3 regions of the Pseudomonas sp. MDT1-16 genome follow, and region 1 is predicted to be linked to each of the others. Evidence: predicted binding sites of a transcription regulator. Region 1 holds the regulator's gene; each other region holds the start of a gene.
The links. Region 1 encodes sigma-54, which starts transcription at its own class of promoters, with help from an activator protein. Its sites were predicted from a motif close to ANTGGCATNNANNTTGCTNT; they were not measured.

Region 1 (3,277 bases):
CAGTTCCGGCAACAGGCCGGCGGGAAGGTTGTCGATGCAGTAGTAGCCGTTGTCCTCGAGAACATCGAGCGCGGTACTTTTACCTGAGCCGGAGCGGCCACTGACGATGATCAAGCGCATGATTACTGACCGTTTTGCTCGTCCAGGACAACCTGATACAAGGCTTCATTGCTCGGGGCGCTGCGCAGTTTTTCGCGCACTTCCTTGCGATCGAGCATGCTGGCGATCTGGCGCAGTAGCTCCAGGTGCGCATCGGTGGCAGCTTGCGGGACCAGCAGAACGAACAGCAGGTCAACCGGGGCACCGTCGATGGCGTCGAAATCGATGGGGGCGTCGAGGTGCATCAAGGCACTGATGGGCGAGTTGCAGCCCTTCAGGCGACAGTGAGGGATGGCGATGCCGTTGCCAAAACCGGTGGAACCGAGTTTTTCACGGGCGACCAGACTCTCGAAGACATCCTGCATCGCCAGATCCGGCACTTCGCGGTGGATAAGGTTGGCAATTTGCTCGAGGGCTTTCTTTTTACTGCCGCCCGGCACGTTCACGAGGGAACGGCCGGGGGTCAGGATGCTTTCAAGTCGGATCATGGGTTGGGAGTGTTAACGACCGGTCGCGCCCTGGAGGAGGCTTTGGGTCTTTTCCTTATGCTTTTTGAGTTGTTTATCCAGCTTGTCGGTCAGTGCGTCGATCGCCGCGTACATGTCGGTATGCTCCGCATTTGCGACCACTTCATTGCCGGGAATATGCAGCGTGGCTTCGATTTTCTGCTTGAGCTTTTCGACCGTCATCGTGACTTGCACGTTGGTGATCTTGTCGAAATGCCTCTCTAATCGTTCGAGTTTTTCGCCGATGTAGGTGCGAAGAGGTTCGGTCACTTCCAGTTGGTGTCCACTGATGTTGACTTGCATACAGCTCTCCTTCGTTGCCAGTGCATAAAGCGGCAGGCAGAAATGCCTGCCACTGGAACGCTGTGGCGTGGCTCTACATCAACCGCTTGCGTTCGCTCGAAGGCGCGATCCCGAGGGATTCGCGGTACTTGGCGACGGTGCGGCGAGCCACCTGAATGCCTTGTGCCTCCAGTAAACCAGCGATCTTGCTGTCACTCAACGGCTTTTTCTGATTTTCCGCGGCAACCAGTTTTTTGATGATCGCGCGGATCGCCGTAGACGAGCATTCACCGCCCTCAGAGGTGCTGACGTGACTGGAGAAAAAGTATTTCAGTTCATATATGCCCCGTGGGGTATGCATGAATTTCTGCGTGGTCACCCGAGAAATCGTCGATTCGTGCATGCCCACCGCTTCGGCGATGTCATGCAGGACCAGCGGTTTCATGGCTTCGTCACCGTATTCAAGAAAGCCGCGCTGATGCTCGACGATCTGAGTGGCTACTTTCATCAGGGTTTCGTTGCGGCTTTGCAGGCTCTTGATGAACCAGCGGGCCTCTTGCAACTGATTGCGCATGAAGGTGTTGTCGGCGCTGGTGTCGGCGCGGCGCACGAAACCGGCGTATTGAGCATTGACCCGCAGTCGTGGCACGGATTCCTGGTTCAGTTCCACCAGCCAGCGCTCGTTGTCCTTGCGTACGATCACGTCGGGAACGACGTATTCGGCTTCGCTGGACTCGATCTGCGAGCCTGGGCGCGGGTTGAGGCTCTGGACCAGTTCAATCACTTGGCGCAGTTCATCTTCCTTGAGCTTCATGCGACGCATCAGCTGGCTGTAATCGCGGCTGCCGAGCAGGTCGATGTAATCGGTGACCAGGCGTTTGGCCTCCACCAGCCAAGGGGTCTTGGCGGACAACTGACGCAATTGCAGCAGCAGGCATTCGCCCAGGTTGCGGGCGCCGATGCCAGCGGGTTCGAATTGCTGGATGCGGTGCAGGACGGCTTCGATTTCGTCCAGTTCGATGTCCAGTTCCGGATCGAAGGCTTCGAGAATCTCCTCGAGGGTTTCGTCCAGGTAGCCCTGATTGTTGATGCAGTCGATCAGGGTCACGGCAATCAGGCGATCAGTGTCGGACATCGGTGCCAGGTTCAGTTGCCACAGCAGGTGGCTTTGCAGGCTTTCGCCGGCCGATGTACGGGTGGTGAAATCCCACTCGTCGTCATCGTTACTCGGCAGGCTGCTGGCGCTGGTCTGGTAGACGTCTTCCCACGCGGTGTCGACAGGCAGCTCGTTGGGAATGCGCTCGTTCCAGTCACCTTCCTCGAGGTTGTCCACCGTCGGGGCGGTTTCCTGGTAGGAGGGTTCCGAAACATCGGCGTTGGGTGGCTGTTCCGCTTTGTCGGCCAAGGGGTCGGCGTTATCGAAGTCGTCGCCTTCTTCCTGGCGTTCGAGCATCGGATTGGACTCCAGGGCCTCCTGGATTTCCTGTTGCAGGTCCAGGGTCGACAATTGGAGCAGGCGGATGGCCTGTTGCAGCTGCGGTGTCATCGTCAGCTGCTGGCCCATTCTCAAGACTAGCGATGGTTTCATGGCAGGGGCTTAACACCTTATTCGCCGGCGCACATGCGCCATCCACTACAGGGCGCCGGAGCGCCAAACATAAGCAAATTATATGCCTGAAACTGCAACGTTTGCCTAGAGCGCTGTAACAATAAAAAAGTATTCATTTTTATCGAGACAAGCGTTCGGTCGACTAGCCAGGCACCTTAGTGCTTACAGGCGGAATTCATGGCCCAGGTACACTTCCTTGACCAGATCGTTGGCCAGGATGGTGGCAGAGTCACCTTCAGCTATCAGCTGGCCATCGTTGACGATGTAGGCGGTTTCGCAGATATCCAGGGTTTCACGAACGTTGTGGTCAGTGATCAGCACACCAATGCCCTTGGCCTTGAGGTGATAGATGATCTGCTTGATGTCGCCCACCGAAATCGGGTCCACGCCGGCGAATGGTTCGTCGAGGAGGATGAATTTCGGGTTGGTGGCCAGTGCCCTGGCGATTTCCACACGGCGGCGTTCACCCCCGGACAGACTCATGCCGAGGTTGTCGCGGATGTGGCTGATGTGGAATTCCTGCAGCAGGCTTTCCAGCTCTTTGCGACGACCGGTCTTGTCGAGCTCCTTGCGGGTCTCGAGGATTGCCATGATGTTGTCAGCTACCGAGAGTTTGCGGAAGATCGATGCTTCTTGCGGAAGATAGCCGATACCGGCCTTTGCACGACCGTGCATAGGCTGGTGGCTGACATCCAGATCGTCAATCAGTACGCGGCCCTGATCGGCTTGTACCAGACCGACAATCATGTAGAAGCAGGTGGTCTTGCCGGCGCCATTGGGG
Region 2 (3,277 bases), 1.3 Mb from region 1:
AACAAAGGCCCTAATATTCCTTCAATCATGTAAGCCATTGGCCGCAGAAAAACGCTCGTCGTAAACGCCACTAAACGTGTACGAAAAAACCTTTCAGCAGTTCCTTCACTGACAAACTCCAGACAAAAAAATGCCCGGCAAGCCGGGCAAGTTTTTTGTGCGCGTACTTACAAGTTGTAGCCGCGTTCGTTGTGAAGCGCCAAATCGATGCCGACCGCCTCTTCTTCCTCAGTGATGCGTAGACCCATGACGGCGTCCAGGACCTTGAGAATGATGTAGGTGACGATCGCGGTGTAAATCACCGTGAAGCCCACGCCTTTCAACTGAATCCAGACTTGTGCACCGATGTCGGTGACAGTGCCGAAGCCACCCAGGGCCGGTGCAGCGAAGACACCGGTCAGGATCGCACCGAGGATACCGCCGATGCCGTGCACACCGAAGGCGTCCAGGGAGTCGTCATAACCGAGTTTGCGTTTCAGGGTGGTGGCGCAGAAGAAGCACACCACGCCGGCTGCCAGGCCGATGACCAGAGCACCCATCGGGCCTACGGTGCCAGCGGCTGGTGTGATTGCAACCAGACCGGCCACAACACCCGAAGCGATACCCAGAGCACTTGGTTTGCCGTGAGTGATCCACTCGGCGAACATCCAGCCCAATGCAGCGGCGGCGGTTGCGATCTGGGTCACCAGCATCGCCATACCGGCAGTGCCGTTGGCCGCAGCAGCGGAACCGGCGTTGAAGCCGAACCAACCAACCCACAACATTGCAGCACCCATCAGGGTGTAACCGAGGTTGTGCGGCGCCATCGGAGTGGTCGGGAAGCCTTTGCGTTTGCCCAGTACCAGGCAGGCAATCAGACCGGCTACACCGGCGTTGATGTGCACCACGGTGCCGCCGGCGAAGTCCAGCACGCCCCAGTCCCACATCAGGCCGCCGTTACCGGACCAGACCATGTGCGCGATTGGTGCATAAACCAGGGTGAACCAGACGCCCATGAAGATCAGCATCGCGGAGAACTTCATCCGCTCGGCGAAGGCACCGACGATCAGCGCAGGGGTGATGATGGCGAAGGTCATCTGGAAGGTGATGAACACCGCCTCAGGGAACAGCGCCGCGGGACCGGTCAGGCTCGATGGCGTGACACCGGCGAGGAATGCCTTGCCCATGCCGCCGAAGAATGAGTTGAAGTTGACGACGCCCTGTTCCATGCCGGTGGTGTCGAACGCGATGCTGTAGCCATAAATGACCCACAGAATGCTGATCAGACCGGTAATGGCGAAGCACTGCATCATCACGGAAAGAATGTTTTTGGAGCGAACCATGCCGCCGTAGAACAGCGCGAGGCCGGGAATGGTCATGAACAGCACGAGGGCTGTCGAGGTCATCATCCAGGCGGTGTCGCCGGAGTTGAGGACTGGGGCCGCCACTTCGTCTGCCGCCATAGCCAGGCTGGGCATTACGAGGGACAACAGGGCTCCTAGCCCTGCGAATTTACGCAGAGTCATTTTGTTTTCTCCTGGGGCGTTGGGTGTGTGGCGGCTTAGATTGCGTCGGTATCGGTTTCGCCGGTACGGATGCGAATCGCCTGTTCCAGATTGACCACGAAGATCTTGCCGTCACCGATCTTGCCGGTGTTGGCAGCCTTGGTTATCGCCTCGATAACCCGGTCAAGATCCTTGTCGTCAATGGCGACGTCGATCTTCACCTTTGGCAGGAAATCGACCACGTATTCCGCGCCGCGATACAGCTCGGTGTGACCCTTCTGCCGACCGAAGCCTTTGACTTCAGTAACGGTAATGCCCTGCACGCCGATCTCGGACAGCGACTCGCGTACGTCGTCCAGTTTGAACGGCTTGATGATGGCAGTGACTAGCTTCATGAAAACTCTCTCCCGAATTTGGTGGACTTGCCCCAGGAAAACAAACCCGACTCAAGTCTAAGCGCAGTGCCTGGCTTTGTAACGCATCGTCGGCCTTACCTGCCCGTCCGACGCCTGCTAACCACTCCGCACGAAACACTTTCCCCCGTTCCGCTTGGCGCACTGCATTCGTCACAGCGACTGCATCAGTGCATGGGTCACTACCGACTAAGCAGAAAGCTTGCCATCTCGCCAAAACCCACTGATTTCAAGCCCTTGGCCGCTGCCGCAAGCTACTTCGCTGCAATGACCCGACTGATACGCACAACAACAGTGCATTGCCGTCCGGCCGCATGCGCGAAAAGCGTGCAGCCCTGACTGCGAGATTGACTATAGACAGTGCGTGATACACTGCCCGCCATTGTTGACAGGACATTTCCCATGCTCGCACCCAAAGACTTCCTCGATGCCCTGAGCGGCACCGCCTCCCGCCTCTTCAGCGGCGACACCCCACTGCCGAAAAGCGAAATAGAAAGCCAGTTCAAGGCCCTGTTGCAGAGCGGCTTCAGCAAGCTGGAACTGGTGAGCCGGGAAGAATTCGATAGCCAGATGGTCGTGCTGGCACGGACGCGGGCACGGTTGGAAAGTCTTGAGGCGAAAGTGGCGGAGCTGGAAGCAAAGCTCAATCCGCCGACCGAATAACACCTCCGATCAACTGTGGGAGCGAGCTTGCTCGCGATAAGGGTCGCCTCAGTCTTCCAGCCATCCCACACTGGACCGACCACTCCTGTAGGAGCTGCCGAAGGCTGCGATCTTTTGATCTTCCGCCCCGCCACTATCTCGGCAACGTCCTACAAAGATCACACCGTCGTCCGATTGCGCCACAAAGCCCCGGTTCCTAAGCTCACCCAATGCTGAATGTTCAGCACTGGGTTTGGCGACCCGGATAGCATGTGACGCACCGCAACCACGTTCGACTCTGGGCATTATTCCCCTCTCGAATTATGGCGGCTGGGCGTGGGAGACCTTCGGGTCTGCCGGTTTTTCGCATGCACCGGTTCGCCAACCCGCGCACAGCTGCCACCCTTTTCGTTTGGCGACGATCAGCGGCAGTTTCCTTAATGCGAGTTTGAGTGATGCTCTATGGACGACAACTATCTGATCCCACACACCTTCACCCGCCACAAACTCCACCTCCACGCCCTCCTCCTGGAAAACCAGGCCTGGTTCAGCGCACGCGACCTCGGCCGATTGCTCAGACTATTCCTCGACGAACGAGCACTACGCAAACTCGATTCCGACCAGCGCCAATCTGTGCGAATGCTCATCCACGGCACGGTAGAAGACACACTGCTGATCAGCGAATCCGGCGTCTATGCATTACTGGTCTACCACTACTGCCCCGAACACCGAGGCCTG
Region 3 (3,277 bases), 2.0 Mb from region 1:
AAATGCAGCGTTGGCCATGGTCAGGGTCAGCGCGGTAGCAGTAGCGGCAGCGATAGCGAACTTCTTCATACGAGTAACTCCTGTTTTTCTATAAAGTCTGCTGCGTGTCTTGTCAGCAGGGTTACTGGAGATATTGCGAACGCTGTGCCAACTTTGAGACAGGAAATAAATCCTTATAAATCATCAGCTTAGTAGAATGACCAATTTTCGGAATCATGCAAATTGCATGACCTCGCTGTTATCGACATGCAAGTTGCGGGTTTTAACGCAGGCCTAAAGCCATGAATTGTCGGGATTTTCTTGCCGGCGTGATGACCATCAAATTCCAGAATCGAGTAGGAGGCGGATTTACATCCGCCGTCCTCTCACACCACCGTACGTACGGTTCCGTATACGGCGGTTCAGGTTACACAGCTAAGCCGATTTATCGTATCCAGTATCGAGACCAGCCCGAGTCGGTCCCACAGCTTCTTCGGCAGCGCCTGATTCATATGAGGCGCTCCCGAGTTCCACCATGGGCCTCGGCCATTGACTGCCGATTTACACGCCCGCGCCTCATTAAGTCCCAAGCGTATCAAGTTGCGCGCCCTCGTAGAGGGCCGCTTCCATTGACGCCAGACGACACAACGAAGCTTGTGACGCACCCAGCCGTCCAGTTCCTCAAGTGGCCGTTTGCTTTGGCTCAGCTTGAAGTAGCCCGCCCAACCACCCATCTCCCAGGGTAATTCGCGCGACCTACCTGCTTATGCCTGTCGGATCTACGACGTAGCGTTCCGTGCAAGTACTGGACTTTGAAGATTTTGGCCGTCTTACCCCGCTGCGCCGCCTCTATCCGCTTCCTGTTCGTCAGGCCAGCATTTTGCCTCGGGCTTCCTTCAGATTCGCAGTCACCCGCGACACCCTTGCCTCTGGCTAACACTTCCCCTTGCCGGGTGTGTAGAGGACTTTCACCTCCAGGTCACCAGCGTGGCCACCACAGCCCAGCTGGTTGCGCTTGCGCGCAACGCGCCATGCCTGGCGCACCAAAAAAATACCCCGCCATTAAGGCGAGGTAGGGTGCAGCCGGCGCTAAATCAAACGCCTGGGCAGCCAGTAGTCGAATAATCCTTGGCGGCATTGGTTACGCAAGTCCAACCGGCAGTCGCGCTACGAGAAAGGGTAACGGTCTTGCCCAGTACAGGTGCCGGGGCATTGATCAGCGTACATACAATGGTTCCGGTCCCCGCGGCAACAGTCCCCGTCACCGTAAGGTTGCAGTTCTGAGTAGCAGCAACAGTCGCATTGACGTTGGCAATGGTCGGATCGGCGGCCCCTGCGTTAATGACATCTTCATAAGGCACTTTCAGCGCCGAAATTTCGGCAATACCCGCCGTGACTTTGGCCCGCGCCTGGTACTTGGAATATTGCGGCAGCGCAAACGTCGCCAGAATCCCGATGATCGCCACCACGATCAACAGCTCGATCAGAGTAAAACCTTTTTGAGTATTCATAGACAAGCTCCGTGCATGAGTCGAAATCTCATGATCTGAACTAGTCGCAGCACAGCCCATGCCAAGCCCTTCGCCCCGTGTTGGGGGGCGTGCGAGCGTCACACACTCCTTTCCTACCCCCAGAATCCGCACTATCTGACACTTTTTGTCACCTGAACGTCGCTGGTTTGGTTCCTCCGCTTGACTAGGCTATAAGTCATGAACTGTCTGCGTCCGGTATCCCAATGAATGACATCGCCCTTAGCGGTCTGGCCAAGCAATTGGTCCTGGCCGAGCTGCTCACTGACAAAAGCGCGCAACAGGCGTATCAGCAAGCCCAACGCAATCACACCTCCCTGGTCAGCTACCTGGTGCAGAACAAGCTGGTGAAAAGCCGCCAGGTCGCCGAGATCGCGTCGGAACACTTCGGCATGACCTTACTCGACCTCAACTGCCTGGACAATGACACCCAACCAAAGGGTCTGGTCAGCGAGAAACTGATCCGCCAGCACCGCGCCCTGCCCCTCTGGCGGCGCGGCAACAGGTTGTTCGTGGGCGTTTCCGACCCGACCAATCATCAAGCCATCAATGACATCCAGTTCAGCACCGGGCTGAACACTGAAACCATCCTGGTGGAGGAGGATAAACTCAGCGACGCCATCGAAAAGTTCTTCGATACCCCAGGCACCGGCTTGGAAGACATGGCCGATGTCGACCTTGATGGTGTGGACATCGAGTCGATCGATGACAACAAACAGGACGCCATCGCCGGCCAGGATGCCGATGACGCGCCGGTGGTGCGCTTCGTCCACAAAATGTTGCTGGACGCGATCAAAAGCGGTTCTTCCGACCTGCATTTCGAACCCTATGAAAAAACCTACCGCGTTCGGATGCGTACCGACGGTATTTTGCGTGAAGTCGCCAAACCACCGATTCAACTGGCCAATCGCATCGCCGCGCGGCTGAAAGTCATGGCCCGCCTCGACATCTCGGAACGGCGCCGGCCCCAGGACGGGCGGATCAAGATGCGCCTGTCCAGGAGCAAATCCATAGACTTCCGGGTCAACACCCTGCCGACCCTATGGGGCGAGAAAGTGGTGATCCGGATCCTCGACCCGTCCAGCGCTCAAATGGGCATCGATGCCCTCGGCTATGAGCCCGATCAGAAAGACCTGTACATGGCCGCCCTCAAGCAGCCACAGGGGATGATTCTGGTGACCGGGCCCACCGGCTCGGGCAAAACCGTGTCGCTGTACACCGGGCTGAACATTCTCAATACCGTGGACATCAACATCTCCACCGCCGAAGACCCGGTGGAGATCAACATGGAAGGCATCAATCAGGTCAACGTCAATCCCAAACAGGGAATGGACTTCGCCCAGGCGCTGCGCTCATTTCTGCGACAGGACCCGGACGTGATCATGGTGGGCGAGATACGCGACCTCGAAACCGCCGAAATCGCCATCAAAGCCGCCCAGACCGGTCACCTGGTGCTGTCGACTCTGCACACCAACAGCGCCGCCGAAACCCTGACTCGCTTGCACAACATGGGCATTCAGGGGTTCAACATTGCTACCTCGATCAGCCTGATCATTGCCCAGCGCCTGGCACGCAAGCTGTGCAGCCATTGCAAGAAATCCATCGAGATTCCCCGTGAGGCGCTACTCAAGGAAGGCTTCCCCGAGGAACGCATCGGCTCATTCACGATCTATGAGCCAGTCGGTTGCGATCACTGCAACAACGGTTACAAAGGCCGAGTCGGGATTTATGAGGTGGTGAAGAACACACCGGACCTGCAACGGCTGATC

Region 2: the regulator sigma-54 is predicted to act here: its motif matches at 2,088-2,107, upstream of glnK (P-II family nitrogen regulator).
Region 3: the regulator sigma-54 is predicted to act here: its motif matches at 1,537-1,556, upstream of ACYZT3_RS25125 (pilin).

The regions. Positions count from the first base shown of each region.
Region 1 covers NZ_CM142717.1:1,245,635-1,248,911, forward strand. The annotation lists gene rapZ (RNase adapter RapZ) at 1-120, opposite strand, end outside; gene ptsN (PTS IIA-like nitrogen regulatory protein PtsN) at 123-587, opposite strand; gene hpf (ribosome hibernation-promoting factor, HPF/YfiA family) at 600-908, opposite strand; gene ACYZT3_RS05510 (RNA polymerase factor sigma-54) at 982-2,475, opposite strand; gene lptB (LPS export ABC transporter ATP-binding protein) at 2,659-3,277, opposite strand, start outside.
Region 2 covers NZ_CM142717.1:6,216,303-6,219,579, forward strand. The annotation lists gene ACYZT3_RS28835 (ammonium transporter) at 168-1,505, opposite strand; gene glnK (P-II family nitrogen regulator) at 1,541-1,879, opposite strand; gene ACYZT3_RS28845 (accessory factor UbiK family protein) at 2,300-2,560, shown strand; gene ACYZT3_RS28850 (BRO-N domain-containing protein) at 3,002-3,277, shown strand, end outside.
Region 3 covers NZ_CM142717.1:5,441,360-5,444,636, forward strand. The annotation lists gene ACYZT3_RS25115 (BON domain-containing protein) at 1-69, opposite strand, end outside; partial or broken gene ACYZT3_RS25120 (group II intron maturase-specific domain-containing protein) at 402-707, opposite strand; gene ACYZT3_RS25125 (pilin) at 1,074-1,490, opposite strand; gene pilB (type IV-A pilus assembly ATPase PilB) at 1,715-3,277, shown strand, end outside.